One region of the Massilia sp. S19_KUP03_FR1 genome, then DNA from elsewhere that is predicted to be linked to it. Evidence: predicted binding sites of a transcription regulator. Region 1 holds the regulator's gene; each other region holds the start of a gene.
The links. Region 1 encodes FNR, which switches genes on or off when oxygen is low (the NO sensors DNR and NnrR bind a similar motif). Its sites were predicted from a motif close to TTGATNNNNATCAA; they were not measured.

Region 1 (4,237 bases):
CGTGCGCATCGCCGGCGTGACCCGCGTGGCCAATCCGAATTACCTGTTCATCGACCTGGACATGGACAAGGATGCGGCGGCTGGCGCCTTCGACATCGCCTTCAAGGGCAATGGCCGCACGGCGCAATACCGCTACCAGCTGCGCCAGCGCGCGCCAGGTTCAAGCCAGCGCCACGGCTTCGACAGTAGCGACGTGATTTACCTGCTCATGCCCGACCGCTTCGCCAACGGCGACCCGTCCAACGACACGGTGGCCGGCATGGCCGACAAGGGCAACCGCCAGCTCGGATACGGTCGCCACGGCGGCGACATCCAGGGCATGATCGACCGTCTCGGCTACATCAAGGACATGGGCTTCACCCAGCTGTGGCCAACCCCGCTGGTGGTTAACGACATGCCGAACGCGTCCTATCACGGCTACGCGGCCACCGACCACTACAAGATCGATCCGCGCTACGGCAGCAATGACGACTATCTGCGCCTGTCAAACAGCGCACGCACGCAAGGCATTGGCCTGATCCAGGACGTGGTGCTGTCGCACATCGGCATTGGCCACTGGTGGATGAAGGACAAGCCGACGCCGGACTGGGTCAACCACGGGGCCAAATTCGTCGCCACGCAACACCATCACACCGCGGTGCAGGACCCGTACGCATCGACCGAGGACAAGGAGAACTTCACCACCGGCTGGTTTGCACCGGGCATGCCCGACCTGAACCAGACCAATCCGCTGGTGGCCAATTACCTCATCCAGAACAATATCTGGTGGATCGAAAACGCTGGCTTGTCGGGCCTGCGCATCGACACCTTCGGCTACTCCGACGGCGCCTTTTTGACCGACTACACGCGGCGCGTGATGGCCGAGTACCCGAACATCAACCTGGTCGGCGAAGAGTGGCACAAGCAGCCGGCCGTGGTGGCGCACTGGCAGAAGGGCAAAGTCAATCCGGACGGGTACGTCAGCTCGATGCCGAGCATGATGGACTTCCCGATGACCGAAGCGATGCGCGACGGCCTGGCCGACGCCAATGGCGGCAACGTCTTCTCGAATGTCTACGAGACGCTGTCGCTCGATTACCTGTACCCGAATCCGGGCAATCTGGTTGTCTTCGCCGGCAACCACGATACCTCGCGCATCTACAGCGTGGTGGGTGAAGACATGGGCAAGTACAAGATGGACATTGTGTTCCTGATGACCATGCCGCGCATTCCGCAGTTCTACAGCGGCGACGAAATCCTCATGACCAGTTCGACCAAGGAACGCAACGACTCGAGCTACCGCACCGATTTCCCGGGCGGCTGGAAGGGCGACAGCATCGACGCTTTCAGCGGCCGCAACCTCGGCGCCAAAGAAGCCGAAGCGCAGGCCTTTGTCAAAAAGCTGGTCAACTGGCGCAAGACGCAGCCGCTGATCCATCACGGGAAAATGATGCATTACGGGGCCGAAGAAAACACCTACGTTTACTTCCGCTATGACGGCAAGAAGAAGGTGATGGTCGCCTTCAACAACAACCCCGGCGAGAAGGTACTCAAGGCTGAGCGCTTCCGCGAGATGCTCGCTGGCGTCAGCGGCGGGGTCGATGTGTTGACCGGCGCGCGCTTTGATTTGCGGACCGAGGTGAAATTGCCGGCGCGGTCGGCGGTGGTGCTGGAGTTGAACTGAACGACGCCGGGTTGGTGCTGCAAATTCAGCATGGATCCCGGCCTGCGCCGGGATGACGTTTTCAAGGCCAGCGCTCTCAGATACGTCATTCCCGCGCAGGCGGGAACCCATACCACTTCGACAAAATCGATAACGCTCGCGCGGCAGCGCCGCAAAGCGCCGCCGCGCCGTCTACCGCTAAAATGCCCGTTTCGCACCATGAGCCAGCACGAAGCAGTAGAATCGGCGCCATGACAACTTCCCCCCTCCCCGCCATCAAAGCCGGCTGCGCCACCTGCAGCATGCACCAGCTGTGCCTGCCCATGGGCCTGTCCGACAACGACATGGCCCGCCTCGACCAGGTCATCGGCCGCCGCCGCCGCATCGCCAGCGGCGAACGCCTGTACCAGATGGATGCGCCATTCAAGTCGCTGTACGCGATCCGCTTCGGCCATTTCAAGACCTCCCAGATCAACGCCGCCGGCGGCCAGCAGATCACCGGCTTCCAGATGGCCGGCGAACTGCTCGGCATGGACGCCATCAGCAGCGAACGGCACCAGTGCGACGCGGTGGCGCTGGAAGACAGCGAAGTATGCGAGATTCCCTTCGATACGCTCGAAGGCCTGTTTGGCGAGATGCCGAATCTGCTGCGCCACTTCCACCGCATGATGAGCGGCGAAATCACGCGCGAGCAGAACGTCATGCTGCTGCTGGGGAATATGCGCGCCGAGCAGCGCTTCGCGGTGTTTCTCACCAACCTGGCGGCCCGCTACGCCGCGCGCGGCTACTCCTCGACCCAGTTCGAGCTGCGCATGTCGCGCGAAGACATCGGCAATTACCTGGGCCTGACCATCGAAAGCGTCAGCCGCCTGCTGTCACGCTTCAAGACGCTCGGCCTGCTGGCAGTGACCAAGCGCGCCATCACCCTGCGCGAACCGGCGCGCCTGCAGGCGCTCGCGGCCGGCACGGAGCAGTGCAGCCCACTCGTTTAGACCGTGGCGGAATGGCGCTGGCCAGACTCGAGGTAGCGGTCGAACACCATGCAGATATTCCGGATTAACAGGCGCCCTTTCGGCGTGACCGTGATCCAGTCGGGCGTAACCGTGGCCAGGCCGTCGGCCTCGAGGTCGGCCAGCGCCGCCAGCTCCTGCGCGAAATAATCGGCAAAGGCGATCGGAAACGCCTGCTCGAAGGCGGCCACCGACAGCTCAAAATGGCACATCAAACTCCCGATCAGGGAGCGCCGCAGCGCGTCGTCCATGGACAGCGTCACGCCCCGTTCGATGGGCAGCGTGCTGGCGTCGATGCCGGCATAGTAGGCCGTCAGGTGCTTGGCGTTCTGGCTGTAGGTGGCGCCCACGGCGCCGATGGCGGACACGCCGAACGCGACGATGTCGGCGTCGGCATGCGTCGAATAGCCCTGGAAGTTGCGGTGCAGCCGGCCCTGGCGCTGCGCCACCGCCAGCTCGTCGTCCGGCTTGGCGAAATGGTCCATGCCGATATACACATACCCCGCCGTAGCCAGCCGTTCGATGGCCAGGCCCAGCATGGCCAGCTTGGCGTCGGCGCCGGGCATGTCAGCGTCCTGCAGCATGCGCTGCGCCTTGAACAGGTGCGGCATGTGGGCGTAGTGGTACAGCGCGATGCGGTCCGGGTCGGCCGCGATCACCCGCTCGAGCGTGGTCGCCATCGTCGCAAGCGTCTGCAGCGGCAGGCCGTAGATCAGGTCGATGTTCACCGAGCGGTAGCCAAATGCCCGGGCGGCGTCGATGATCGCCTGGGTCTGCACCTCGGGCTGGATGCGGTTCACGGCGCGCTGCACCCGCTCGTCATAATCCTGCACGCCCAGGCTCAAACGATTGAAGCCTTGCCGGCGCAGGCTGGCAATGCGCTCCACCGTGACCGTACGCGGATCGATTTCGATGGCATATTCGCCCACCGCGTCGGGCGCGAATTGAAAGTGGCTGCGCAGGTGCGCCATCAGCTCGTCCATTTGCGCGTCCGACAGATAGGTCGGCGTGCCGCCGCCCAGGTGCAGCTGGTCGACGCGGTTCATGCCGTCGTAGAGTGCCGCCTGCATGGTGATTTCACGCTTCAGGTAATCGAGGTAGACGGCGGCCTTGTCGCGCTCGCGCGTGACGATCTTGTTGCAGGCGCAGTAGTAGCAGATCGACGCGCAGAACGGGATGTGCACGTACAGCGACAGCGGCGTGCCGCTCTGGCGCGTGCGGCGGTGGGCCACGGCGGCGAGATAGTCGCGGTAGCCGAACCCGTTCTGGAAGCGGTCGGCGGTGGGGTACGAGGTGTAGCGCGGACCGGGGCGGCCGAGTTTGCGCAGCAGCGGCGCATCGAACGTGGGAGAAACTAAAGACATGGACACTTCCTGCTGATGGACCGCCCGGGCTTGAGCAAGATCCTGTTGCAGGGAGTGTAGAAAGACGGCTCTTTAAAATCTTTGCGCTGCATCAAATATGCCCCAGCCAGCTGTGATAGCGGCGGAGGCAGATGCTGGGGCAAATCAACCGCGCTGGCGCATCGCCTCGTCGATTTTTTTGTCAGTGTTGTACTGACTGAGTGCATACACGGCCCAGATGG
Region 2 (4,237 bases), on a different contig from region 1:
GGTCGCCACGACGCAGCCGGCCGCTGCCCCGACCACCAGCACCGCGCCGGTAGTGCAGATCGGACCAACGATCAACACCAACGTGTTGCCGGGCCTGCGCCTGAGCGTGATCGATACCGGCTTGCGCCTGACGGTCAGCAGTGGCGACGGCACCAGCGTGGAAAGCCGGTAATTTTCAGCAGATGCCGATCCGCTGTCCCATGCCGCTTCATGACTGAAGCGGCATTTTTTTGGGGTGCGCTCCCCTATAATTGCCATTCACTCTATTCCTGCGACAGGATTGCCATGCATCCCCATTTTATCGGCGTGACCGGTTTGCCCCGCGCGGGTTCCACCTTGCTGTGCCAGTTGCTGGCGCAGCACCCCGACCTGCACAGCGAAGGCAATAGTTCGCCGCTGTGCAACGCCTTGCTCGGCATGCGGCGAACGATCAGCGACGACTCGTTTTTCCTGTCCCAGCTCGATCACAGCTTCGACTCCAGCTACGGCCACCTGAAGACCGCCATGCAAGGCTTCCTGCGCGGCTGGTACCAGGACTGCGGCAAGCACGCTGTGGTGGACAAGAACCGCGGCTGGCTGTACGCGGTGGAATTGTTATTGGAACTGGCGCCGGAAGCCAAGTTGATTGTCTGTGTACGCGAACTGGGCCAGGTATACGGCTCGGTGGAGGCACAGCACCAGCGCACCATCTTGCTCGATTTCGTAGATCACCTGGCCGACTTCGACCGCCTGGGCCGCGCCGACATGTTGTTTGCCAAGGACCGTACCATCGGCGCGCCTTTGAGTTCGCTTCAAGCCGTGCTGGACTTGCCACTGGAAGTGCAGCAAAAGCTGTATATCGTCCGCTTCGAAGACTTGATGGCGCGGCCAGCGGACTGCATGAACCATTTATATGCGTGGCTGGGTTTGGCGCCTTTCCGGATCAATCCGGAAAACCTGGCCGTGGGCATCCAGGAAAGCGACAGCCATTACAGGATGAAATACCGACACAGCCAGTTTTCTTCGATCAGCGCACCGCAACAGCATGCGATTCCACCGCGCATCCAGCAGCAAATCGAGAGCGCTTGCGGCTGGTTTTATGATTTGTACTATCCGCGCGCCACGCCGTCCGCCACACACAATGGCTGACTGAAAAAATATTTTTCTCGACAACGTGAATTGTTATTTCTTTCTCCTTGCCCAGCACCACACATAAGTATGTTGGCAATCGGTTGTTGTTGACAAAGTTGCTTGAAGGTAATATTACGAACCAGATCTTGCAAGGACCTCATATGTCTCACTCCACCCTTTCTCATTTGCCGCTGCGCCGCAGCGGGTTCTGTCGCATTGTTGATCAAACGGCGGAATTTTTCCGATATGGCACATTGCCCTTCCGGGTTGATTGATCAAGCCGGGTTACACAGGGGTTACATGGCGTCCAGAAAGCAAAAAGCCCAATCCTGAGGATTGGGCTAAGTGCTTGAATTTATTGGTGCCGACTGCCGGTTTCGAACTGGCCACCTGATGATTACAAATCAACTGCTCTACCAAATGAGCTAAGTCGGCGCACGCTGTGCGGTAAAGATTATACCGCTATTTCATGGCGGTCAGCGTTGGCCGCTTGTTTTAGCGCTTCGATGGGGCCGGCTGAGCTTGCGGCCGCAGCACCATGACGGGCACCTGTGCATTTTCCACGACCTGCTCCATTTCACTGCCGGCCAGCAGGTGCCACCACCCGTGCCGTCCATGCGAACCCATGACAATCAGGTCGCATTGTTCACGGTCGGCGGCGTCGAGGATTTCATCGCTGGGGGCGTCGGACAGGATGGTCAGCGTATTGCACGGGACGCCGGCAGCCTTGGCAAGCTGCGCGATCTGCTGCACGCTGCGGTCGGCCTGTTGCATCAGTGCCTCGACGCCGAAGCCCGGATCGGCACTCATGGCGCTTTCATCGGCAGGCATCAGGTAAGTCGGCCGTGCCACGGACAGCACGAACAGTTCACTGCCACAGGCGCGTGCAAACTCGACGGCAGCGGCGCCCGCTGCCTGCGCGATGTCCGATCCGTCGGTCGGTACCAGAATTTTCTTGTACATATGCCCAGTAGTGCGTTTTGGCGTCGCGATGGCGTGGCTACACGTGAACGAGCATGACGAGATGAGGGCGCGCCATCCATGACCTGGATCAAAACAGTTTTTGGACGCGCGGCAGGTGCGTCTTTTTGGCACTGTAGCGGGGTGCGTCATCATGGTCCGCCGCTTGAAATTCAAGGACACGCTTCTAGAATTATTGGTAGCAGAAGTGCGGGTTGATTTTCGGGAGGATGCGATGACAAGCAAATCGATCGCAACATTGTTTGTGGCGCTCATGTGTTCGGCGCCATACGGACAGGCGCAGGAGGCGACGCCATTGCCGCCGCCGCACACGGAAAACGGCATCACCTATGTCTGTGGCGGGGTCGGGAGCGACGAGGCGGCCCAGATGAAGCAGGCGGCATCGAAGTACGACCTGATGCTGACATTCGCAACGAAGCGCGGCGACTATCTCAGCGACGTCAAGGTCGAGATCGCCGACGCGCGCGGCCACGCCTTGCTGACGACGGTGTGCGACGGCCCCATCATGCTGGTCGATATGCCGAAGCAGGGGCGTTATGTGGTGCGTGGTGAAATGGCCGGCCATGCCGTGTCCGGTACGGCGCTGCTGGGGCCTGGCGCCAGGGGCAAGCCCTTGCACCTGGTCCTGCCGGGTGCCGGGGACACGTCCGGGCAAAGGCCCGCCGCGATTTTTTCGATGATCCTGACAATCGACATTGGGCTGCCACAGTAGCGCTGCGCGCGCCTGCCATGGAAGGACCGCATGATGAACCAGCCGCACCGGGACGCCGTCGTCTCCATCATCGACGGCGCCAGCGATTTGACGCTCGCCACCATCCGCCCCGACGGTTTTCCGCAGGCGACGACGATCAGCTATGCACACGATGGACTGATCCTGTATGCCGGCATAGGCAAGGAGAGCCAGAAGGCGCGCAATCTCCGCGCCAACGGCAAGGTGTCGCTGACCATCAACCTGCCGTATGACGATTGGCGCAATATCCGCGGCCTGTCGATGGCGGCCGAAGCACGTATCCTCGACGCCGCGCCCGACATCGCGCTGGCCAGGGCCTGCCTGCTCAAGCGCTTTCCCCAACTGGCACAGTGGGTCGATTCGCCGCTGGCGGACAGTATTGCGTTTATCCAGATCACGCCGCGCGTGATCAGCCTACTCGACTACACGAAGGGCTTTGGCCATACCGAATTGCTCAGCGCCGAGCAAGTGATGGCCAGCTGAGCCGGGGGATCGCCATGGCCTTGCCATCGTCGATGTCCGCCATGGTGCTCAATGCGCCGGCGACCCTGCTGCGGCAGGCGCAGCTTGCGGTGCCGCGCGCGCGCGGTCATGACATCTTGCTCAAAGTGGGCGCCTGCGGCGTCTGCCGCACCGATTTGCGCGTCTTCGACGGCGAACTCCCAGCCCATTTGCTGCCGCTGGTGCCGGGTCATGAGATTGTCGGCAAGGTCGTCGCAATGGGGGACGCGGCGCATCGCTTTCGGACCGGGCAGCGGGTGGGCGTGCCGTGGCTGGCCGGTACCTGCCGTCTGTGCGCGTATTGCCGCGATTTGCGCGAGAACCTGTGTGCCGAGGCTACCTTTACGGGCTATGACCGCCATGGCGGCTTTGCTGACTACACACTGGCCGACGAGCGCTATTGCTTCGCGCTGCCCGATTGCTACGACGACGTGCATGCCGCGCCCTTGCTGTGCGCCGGCCTGATCGGCTACCGGGCCTATGCGATGGTCCGGAGCGCTTCTCGCATCGGGCTGTATGGCTTTGGCGCGGCTGCGCACATCCTCACCCAGCTGGCCGTGCATCAGGGCCGCGAAATCGTCGCCTTCACGCGGCCGGGCGACGTGCGTTCCCAACACTTTGCTTTGTCACTGGGCGCGTCCTGGGCCGGCGCATCGAACGTGATGCCGCCAGCTCCGCTCGACGCGGCCATCATCTTTGCGCCGGACGGCGCGCTGGTGCCGCCAGCGCTGGCATCCGTGGTGCGCGGTGGCACGGTGGTTTGCGCCGGCATCCACATGAGCGACATCCCCGCCTTTCCGTACGCCTTGTTGTGGGGCGAGCGCACGGTGGCGAACCTGACCCGCGCCGACGGGGAAGCGTTCTTTGCCCTGGTGTCGCACGGCGAAATTGCCACCGTCCCGGTCCCGTATCGGC
Region 3 (4,237 bases), on a different contig from region 1:
ACGGAGGCTTGTCATGAACATGATGAATGCAGCAGTCTTCACCGGCCCCGGGCGCATCGTCCTGGGCCGCAAGCCGGTCCCCGTGGCCGGCCCGGGCGAGGCGGTGATCAAGGTCACGCTCACCACCATCTGCGGCACCGACGTGCACATCCTCAAGGGCGAATACCCGGTGCGCGACGGTTTGACCATCGGGCACGAACCGGTCGGCACCATCCACGAACTGGGGCCGGGCGTGACCGGCTACAGTATCGGCCAGCGCGTGGTGGTGGGCGCCATCACCCCGTGCGGCCAGTGCCACACCTGCCTGGACGGCCACCAGTCCCAGTGCGGTGGCCATGCCATCGGCGGCTGGCGCTTCGGCAATACGATCGACGGCTGCCAGGCCGAGTACGTCAAGGTACCGTTCGCCAACGCCAACCTGGCGCCCATTCCCGATGCCCTGAGCGACGAGCAGGTATTGATGTGCCCGGACATCATGAGTACCGGCTTCGGCGGCGCCGAAAACGGCGGCATCCGGCTGGGCGACAGCGTCGCCATCTTTGCGCAGGGGCCGATCGGCCTGTGCGCCACCGCCGGCGCGCGTCTGCGCGGCGCCAGCCGCATCATCGCGGTCGATACCTTCCCCGAGCGGCTGGCGATGGCGCAACGGCTGGGCGCCGACGCCGTCGTCGATTACCGCGCCGGCGACGCGGTGGAAGAGATCCTGCGCCTGACCGGCGGGCGCGGTGTCGACGTCGCCATCGAGGCGCTGGGCACCCAGCAGACCTTCGAAAACTGCCTGCGAGTCTTAAAACCCGGCGGCACGCTGTCGAGCCTGGGCGTGTATTCGGGCAAGCTGACGCTGCCCATGGATGCCTTCGCGGCCGGCCTGGCCGACCAGTCGCTGGTTACCACGCTGTGCCCCGGCGGCAAGGAGCGCATGCGCCGTCTGATGGCCATCGTCGCCTCCGGCCGGCTCGACCTGCAGCCGCTGATCACGCACCGCTTCCGCCTCGAGCAAATCGAAGACGCTTACGAGCTGTTTGCAAACCAGCGCGACGGCGTGCTGAAAGTGGCCATCACGCCTTGAGGCGACGCCGTCGAACTTGCGGAAACGTTGCGCTGCATCAAATTGCGCACGCAAAGCGCAGCAGGTGCACGTTCGCCGTTCATATTTGATTTGCATCATGTTTTTTTAGCCAGCCAATCCATAGTATTCTGGCAAAGCGGCGCGCCACGCGCCGGCTGTGACCACCGGGAGCCGCCATGTCTTACCGATCCATCCTCGTCCACGCTTGCCAGCCTGCCACCGCGCAGGCGCGCTATCAGCTTGCCGCCAGAATTGCGCTGGATGCAGGCGCGCAGATGGCAGGTATTGCCGCATCCGGCGCCACCGAGGTCCTCTACCGCAGCGGCGCCGCCGCAGCGATGATGCCCATTGGCCCGGAAGACTGTGCCTTCCTCACCGAAAGCGCCCGCCGCGACCTGGCCGCTTTCGAGGAGACCGTGCGGGCGACGGGCGCGCAGCTGGTGCCCGGGCGCGTCACCGATGAATCGGCCACAAGTGCCTTGCCGCTGGCGGCGCGCTATGCCGACCTGCTGGTGATCGGCCAGGCTTGCAGCCCCGACGCCATCGTCGCCAACGACCAGTCGCTGGCGCGCACGGTGCTGGTGCATGCGCCCTGCCCGGTGCTGGTGGTGCCGGCCGACAGCCGCTCGGTGGCGCTGTCGCAGCGCCCGCTGCTGGCGTGGGATGGCAGCATGGAGGCAAGCCGCGCCGTGCGTGGCGCGCTGCCCCTGTTGCAGCGCGCCGGCAGCGTCACGGTCGCCTGTTTCTATCCGCAGAAATACGAGGCCGACGGCGGCGCCGGTGGTGCCTTGCTGGTCGCTTACCTGGCCTGTCACGGGATCGCTGTCGACCTGCTGGCGCCGGCGCATGCCGACAGCGTCGGCCACGCCTTGCTGGCGCTGGCCGAGTCGCGCGGGCACGACCTGATCGTGATGGGCAGCTTCGGCCACTCGCGCTTGCGTGAGGCGGTGCTGGGTGGCGCCACCCGGACCGTGCTGGCCGAGGCCAGCATACCGGTCCTGACGGCGCACTGAGCCTGCGCCCCGGCTTCAGGCCAGGTACTGGCCGCCATTCACGTCGAAGGTGGCCCCGGTAATGAAGCCGGCCGCGTCGTCGGCCAGGAACACCACCATCCGGGCCACGTCGGTAGGCGTGCCCAGGCGCCCGACCGGGATGCCTGCCACGATCGCCTGCAGCACATCGGGCCGGACCCCGGCCGCCATGGCGGTGTCGCAGTAGCCCGGCGCGATGGCGTTGACCGTGATGTTGCGCGCGGCGTTTTCCAGCGCAAGCGCCTTGGTAAAACCCAAGATGCCGGCCTTGGCGGCGGCGTAATTGGTCTGCCCGGCCTGCCCCTTGCGACCATTGACCGAACTGATGTTCACGATGCGCCCGTAGCGCCGTTCGCGCATGCCCTCGATGACCGGGCGCGTCATGTTGAACATCGATCCCAGGTTGGTTTGCAGCACCGCCTGCCACTGGTCCGCGCGCATCTTGTGGAACATGGCGTCCTGCGTGATGCCGGCATTGTTGACCAGCACGTCGAGCGGCCCCAGCTGCGCCTGCACGGCCGCCACGCCACGCGCGCAGGCGTCTGCGTCACCGACGTCCCACTGGAATACGGCAATGCCGTGTTCGGCGGCCAGCGCCTGCGCCGCCTGCGTGTCGTGGTGGTAGACGGCGGCGACCCGAAAGCCCGCCGCACCCAGCGCCGTGCTGATCGCCAGGCCCAGTCCGCGCGTGCCGCCCGTTACCAGTGCTGTTCTTGCCATATCGTCCTCCCGAAATGATCGTCGCGTTGCACAGGACCAGTCTACCCGGCACGATGTGCGGGCATCAGGGCTTGAATTGATTTGCATCAAACACGCGCCCACTAAGAATGCGAAACAATCACGACTCCACCGCGGCAGAAAGAACCATCATGCACACCATTCCTCCCAGCGACGCCGCGCATGCCATCGGCACGGCGCTCCAGCACAGCCGCAAGCAGTTGTGCCACCAGATCGACCAGCTGGCTGCGCGGCCCGAGGCATCGTTTGCATCGGGCTGGAACGCGCTGGTGGCGGCCGCCGAGGCGGCCTTCCGGCACGAAGAGAGCCTCATGGAACTGATGGCCTACGTCGGCCTGGCGGCGCACCGGGAAGAAAACGCCCGCACGCTCAGCGCCCTGCACCACGTCACCCCACGGGTCGATGGCGGCGACACCGGCATCGGGCGCGAAGCGCTGGCCGCGCTGGCCGTGATCGTGTCTTCGCACCGCTACAGCGTCGGCAGCGCCGCCGACCTGCACCTGCGCGGGCACAAGGTGACGCCGGGCCACAGCTGAGACCGTGCCCGTTCCCTGTTTCATTCATGATTTACACACATGAATGTGTGCAGAAACGCGCTCTAGTGTCATGCATCGGCCAAAGCTATAGTCAAGCGGTCGTCATCTCACTGAACAGGAAACAATATGGAACTCAAGCGCGCAGGCACCCAGCCTTCCATCAAAGGCCCCGAAGCCTGGTTCACCGGCACGGTCCGGATCGATCCGCTCGCCACCGGCAGCGCGCCCGCGCGCGTTTCGGCCGCGAGCGTCACCTTCGAGCCGGGTGCACGCTCGGCCTGGCATACCCATCCGCTCGGGCAAATCCTGATCGTCACGGCAGGCTACGGCTGGACCCAGTGCGAGGGCGAAGCCAAGGTCGACATCCGCGCCGGCGACACCATCTGGTGCCCACCCGGCCACAAGCACTGGCACGGCGCGTCGGCCACGACGTCGATGACCCACATCGCCGTCCAGGAAGCGCTGGACGGCGTGGCGGTGACGTGGCTGGAAAAAGTCACCGATGAAGACTACCTGAGCCCGCTGGGCGAGTCAGCAGCCCACCGGCACTGATTGCGACGCTCAGCGGGTCACAGCCGGCGCGTCCTTCACGTACTTGTCGGACCAGCGCAGCATTTCGTACAGCTTGGTCGACTGCAGCGGCGTGGTGCCGGGGTTGGCGTCGTCGCCGAAGTGCACGATCAACAGTGGCGTTTTCAGCTTGTCGGCGTAGAAGCAGGTCGATACTTTGGTGTAGACCTCGGGCGCTTCCCATACCGACCTGCGTTCGTTCTGAAAGCCGAAAGGCGTGAGCGACTTGTTGTACCAGCCGCTGGTGGCGGCGCCCGCGCGGAACAGGCTTGAATGCGCCAGCAGGCTGGCCG
Region 4 (4,237 bases), on a different contig from region 1:
AATGCCGACCTGCAGCGTGGCCTGAACCCGGGCCATTTGTACAATCTGTTCACCGTGGTCGACGCGCATGGCGACACGGTCCTGTCGAGCCAACCCTTCACCCCGACCAACCTGAGCGACCGCGAACATATCCGGGTGCATGTGGCCGGCCATACCGAGGGTTTGTTCATCAGCAAACCGGTACTCGGTCGCGTCTCGAAAAAATGGTCGATCCAGCTCACCCGCCGCATCGAGCATGGGGACGGATCGTTCAAGGGCGTGGTGGTGGCCTCGATGGACCCCTACTATTTCACGCGCCTGTATGACGAGGTCAATCTCGGGGCCCGCAGTTCAATTGCGCTGATCGGCGACGATGGCGTGGTGCACGCGCGCCGCGTTGGCCAGGTCAATTCGATCGGCCAGGACCTGCGTGGCAGCGCCCTGTTCGCGCAGATGCAGGGGCGCGCGCGCGGCACCTTTTCCGAACGCAGCCCGGTCGACCAGGTGCAGCGCCTGTATGGGTTCGAGAAAGTGGCCGGCTACCCCTTGACCGTCCTCGTCGGCCTCGACTATGGCGAGTTATTGGCCGACTACGATTCGCGGCGCGACCAGTCGCTGCTGCTGGCCAGTGTCGCCAGTGCCGCGATCCTGCTGTTCGGCGCCGCCCTGGTGGTGCTGCTGGCACGCTTGATCGAGAGCAGGAAGCGGGCCATTTCGGCGAGCCAGGCCAAATCGCGCTTCTTGTCGAATATGTCGCACGAGTTGCGCACGCCGCTCAACGGCATCCTCGGTTTCAACGCCCTGCTGCGCGAGGGGCTGAGCGATCCGCTCCAGATCGACTTCGCCGAGACCGTCGAAACCAGTGCGCGGCAATTGCTGGCCATGGTCGACGCGGCGCTCGAACTGAGCGCGCTCGAGTCCGGCCAGCAGCGTCTGGACAACGCCCCGGCCGTGCTGGCCGACGTGTTTGAACAGGCCCTGTCGGCGCACCGCGCTGCCGCCACGGCCAAGGGGCTGCACCTGGCGCTGCGGGTCGACGCGAACGCGCCGCCAGTGCTGGTATGCGACCGGGCCAGGCTGGTGCGGGTGCTCGACATCCTGCTCAGCAATGCGGTGGGATTCACGGCGACCGGCCATGTCCTGCTGCACGCCGCCCGCACGGCCGGCGCGTGGGATTTTGCCGTGGAGGACACCGGCGTGGGTGTCCCGCTGGCGCACCATGCCAGCATTTTCAAGAAATTCTCCCCCAGCGACGACAGCGCCAGCCGCGCGCGCGCCGGCGCCGGTCTCGGGCTGGCGATTGCCGCGCAACTGGTGGCCTTGATGGGCGGATCGCTGACGCTGGCGTCGGTGCCAGGACAAGGCGCGACATTTCGCGTGTCGCTGCCGCAACGCGACCGGCAGCTGGACGGGCCCGTGTAGGCCAGGGCCTTTTTGGCCGCGCCGGATTTGATGTGCATCATGGCTGCCAAGGCGTGCGCCCGGCATCGTTTCATGCATGCTCAGGGCGCATCGGCGCCCGCGGGCTTTACCCGGGAGAACCGCCATGTACCAACGTATCCTGATTCCCACCAATGGCTCCGACGCGTCGCTGCGCGCCATTCATGCCGGTATCGCCCTGGCCAAGATGTTGCATGCCGAGGTGGTCGCGCTGTCGGTCGCGCCTGAATTCCACCTGCTCTCGCTCGCGCCCAGCCAGGTCGAGCCGCCGGCTGACGCGTTCGCGTCCGAGCACCATGCGCGTGCCATGCACATGCTGCATCAGGTGAGCCATGCTGCGCGCGAGGCCGGCGTGCCCTGCACCTGCGAATTCAAGGTCTCGGATCACCCGTGGGAGGCGATCTGCACCACCGCGCGCGACCGCCAATGCGACCTCATCAACATGGCCTCGCACGGCCACAAGGGCATCAGGAGCATGCTGCTGGGCAGCCAGACCCAGAAGGTGCTGGTGCACTGCGCGGTGCCGGTGCTGGTCCAGCACTAGAACGCGTCAAGCGACGCGGATCAGCTTCTTGTTGACGAACTCCTGGATACCGGCCGCCGACAGTTCGCGCCCGAAACCGGAATGCTTGACGCCGCCAAACGGCAATTCAGGCGCGGTCAAGGCTTCGCTGTTGATGAAGACCATGCCGGTATCGATGCGGCGCGCCACGCGCTTGCCCCGTTCGAGGTCTTGGGTGAACACCGAACCACCCAGGCCGAACGGCGAATCGTTGGCCAGCGCCACCGCAGCGTGCTCGTCGGCGACGCGAAAGAACAGCGCCACCGGTCCAAAAAATTCTTCCTTGTAGGCCGGATTGGCGGGCGTGATATCGGTCAGGATGGTCGGCTGCATGAAGGCGCCGGCACGGTCGACGCGCGCGCCGCCCATGATGACGCGGGCACCGGCGCCGACTGCGCGTTCAACCTGGTCAAGCAGCGTGTCAAGCGCACGTTCGGACGACAGTGGCGCCAGCGTGGTGCCCGCATCGAGCGGATCGCCGGCGCTGAACTTGGCCAGCGCGGCCTGGAACTTGTCGAGGAAGCGCTCGGCCATTGCGTCGACCACAATAAAGCGCTTCGACGCCGTGCAGGCCTGGCCGGAATTGCCCATCCGGCCGGACACGGCGCACTTGACGGCCTGGTCGAGGTCAGCATCGTCAAGCACGATAAAGGCGTCGCTGCCACCGAGTTCGAGGGTGGTTTTTTTCATGTTCTGTCCGGCGCGCGCAGCCACCACGGCACCTGCGGCTTCGCTGCCGGTCAGGGCCACGCCGCGAATGCGCGGGTCGTCGATCAGCTGCGAGATCTGGTCTTTCGAGATGAACAGGTTGGTGTAGGCACCGTCCGGGGCGCCTGCATCCTGCAGCAACTGCGCGAACGCCAGTGCACATTGCGGCACGTTGGACGCGTGCTTGACCATCACCACATTCCCGGCCATCAGGTTCGGGGCGGCGAAGCGGGCGATCTGATAATACGGATAATTCCACGGCTCGACGCCCAGCAGCACGCCGATCGGGAAGCTTTCGACGACACTGTCGGTGCCGCCTGCATCGAGTTTTTGGGGCGCCAGGAAGGCTTCGGCGTGGTCGGCGTAGTAGTCGATGATGGCCGCGCTGAGCGCCACTTCACCGGCGCTTTGCGCCAGCAATTTGCCCATTTCGAGCGTAATGAGCCGGGCCAGTTCACCAGAGCGCTCGCGCATCAGCGCCGCTGCGCGCTTGAGCACGCTCGCGCGCTCGGCATAGTTGCGTTCGCTCCAGTCGTTGGCGAAGCAGTGGCTGGCCGCTTGCAGGCGTGCCTCCATGGCGGCGTCGTCGTGGTCGTCAAAGGTGGCGAGGGTTGCGCCGTTGTACGGATTGATACTTTGGTAAGCCATGTGATGTCCTTGATTGGGTCGATGAAACAGAGGGTGATGCAATTCAATCCGCGCCAACGCGGATGACGAGCTTGCCGAAATTCTTGCCTTCCAACAGGCCGATGAAGGCTTGCGGCGCGTTTTCGAGGCCGTCCACAATGTCTTCGCGAAATTTGATCTTGCCAGCGCTGAGCCACTGGCTCATCTGCGCAAAAAACTCGCCGTAGCGGTCGCCGTAGTCGTCGAAGATGATAAAACCCTGCATCTTGATGCGCTTGGTAAGCAGGGCGCGGGTCAGCACGCGCAGCCGGTCCGGCCCGGCCGGCAGGCCAGTGGCGTTGTAGTCAGCGATCATGCCGCACAGGGGCACTCGGGCGCGCGCGTTGAGCAGTGGCAGCACGGCGTCGAACACCGCGCCACCGACGTTTTCAAAATACACATCGATGCCCTTGGCACAGGCGGCGCCGAGCTGTGCGGCAAAGTCGGGGCTGCGGTGGTCGATGCAGGCGTCGAAACCGAGTTCTTCAACAACGTAGCGGCATTTCTCCGCGCCGCCGGCCACGCCCACGACGCGGCAACCCTTGAGTTTGGCGATCTGGCCGACCACCGAACCGACCGCGCCGCTGGCCGCTGCCACCACCACCGTCTCCCCGGCTTGCGGCTGGCCGATGTCCAGCAGTCCCATGTAGGCAGTAAAGCCCGGCATGCCCAGCACGCCCAGCGCGCTCGACGGATGCGCCAGACCGGCCAGCTTGCGCAGACCGGTGCCGTCGGACAGCGCATAGTCTTGCCAGCCATTGAAACCGAGGACCAATTCGCCAACACTGAAATCAGGATGACGCGACGTTTCGACCCGCGCCACGGTGGCGCCGATCATCGTCGCGCCCAGCGCGACCGGCGCTGCATACGAAGCTGCATCGC

Region 2: V6M87_RS22805 (universal stress protein) is a predicted target of FNR. The motif match lies at 2,152-2,165, and genes of this name have one in related genera.
Region 3: V6M87_RS20320 (universal stress protein) is a predicted target of FNR. The motif match lies at 1,155-1,168, and genes of this name have one in related genera.
Region 4: V6M87_RS20240 (universal stress protein) is a predicted target of FNR. The motif match lies at 1,429-1,442, and genes of this name have one in related genera.

Annotation. Positions count from the first base shown of each region.
Region 1 is NZ_JAQQPS010000006.1:59,653-63,889, forward strand. It holds gene V6M87_RS08205 (glycoside hydrolase family 13 protein) at 1-1,663, shown strand, start outside; gene fnr (fumarate/nitrate reduction transcriptional regulator Fnr) at 1,894-2,634, shown strand; gene hemN (oxygen-independent coproporphyrinogen III oxidase) at 2,631-4,016, opposite strand; gene V6M87_RS08220 (YqaE/Pmp3 family membrane protein) at 4,161-4,237, opposite strand, start outside.
Region 2 is NZ_JAQQPS010000025.1:987-5,223, forward strand. It holds partial or broken gene V6M87_RS22790 (YDG domain-containing protein) at 1-172, shown strand, start outside; gene V6M87_RS22795 (sulfotransferase family protein) at 286-1,128, shown strand; tRNA gene V6M87_RS22800 (tRNA-Thr) at 1,470-1,545, opposite strand; gene V6M87_RS22805 (universal stress protein) at 1,606-2,073, opposite strand; gene V6M87_RS22810 (hypothetical protein) at 2,237-2,803, shown strand; gene V6M87_RS22815 (pyridoxamine 5'-phosphate oxidase family protein) at 2,834-3,304, shown strand; gene V6M87_RS22820 (zinc-dependent alcohol dehydrogenase family protein) at 3,337-4,237, shown strand, end outside.
Region 3 is NZ_JAQQPS010000019.1:113,758-117,994, forward strand. It holds gene V6M87_RS20315 (NAD(P)-dependent alcohol dehydrogenase) at 14-1,069, shown strand; gene V6M87_RS20320 (universal stress protein) at 1,246-2,082, shown strand; gene phbB (acetoacetyl-CoA reductase) at 2,098-2,820, opposite strand; gene V6M87_RS20330 (hypothetical protein) at 2,970-3,374, shown strand; gene V6M87_RS20335 ((R)-mandelonitrile lyase) at 3,501-3,926, shown strand; gene V6M87_RS20340 (alpha/beta hydrolase family protein) at 3,936-4,237, opposite strand, start outside.
Region 4 is NZ_JAQQPS010000019.1:95,427-99,663, forward strand. It holds gene V6M87_RS20235 (sensor histidine kinase) at 1-1,401, shown strand, start outside; gene V6M87_RS20240 (universal stress protein) at 1,526-1,963, shown strand; gene V6M87_RS20245 (NAD-dependent succinate-semialdehyde dehydrogenase) at 1,970-3,337, opposite strand; gene V6M87_RS20250 (NADP-dependent oxidoreductase) at 3,381-4,237, opposite strand, start outside.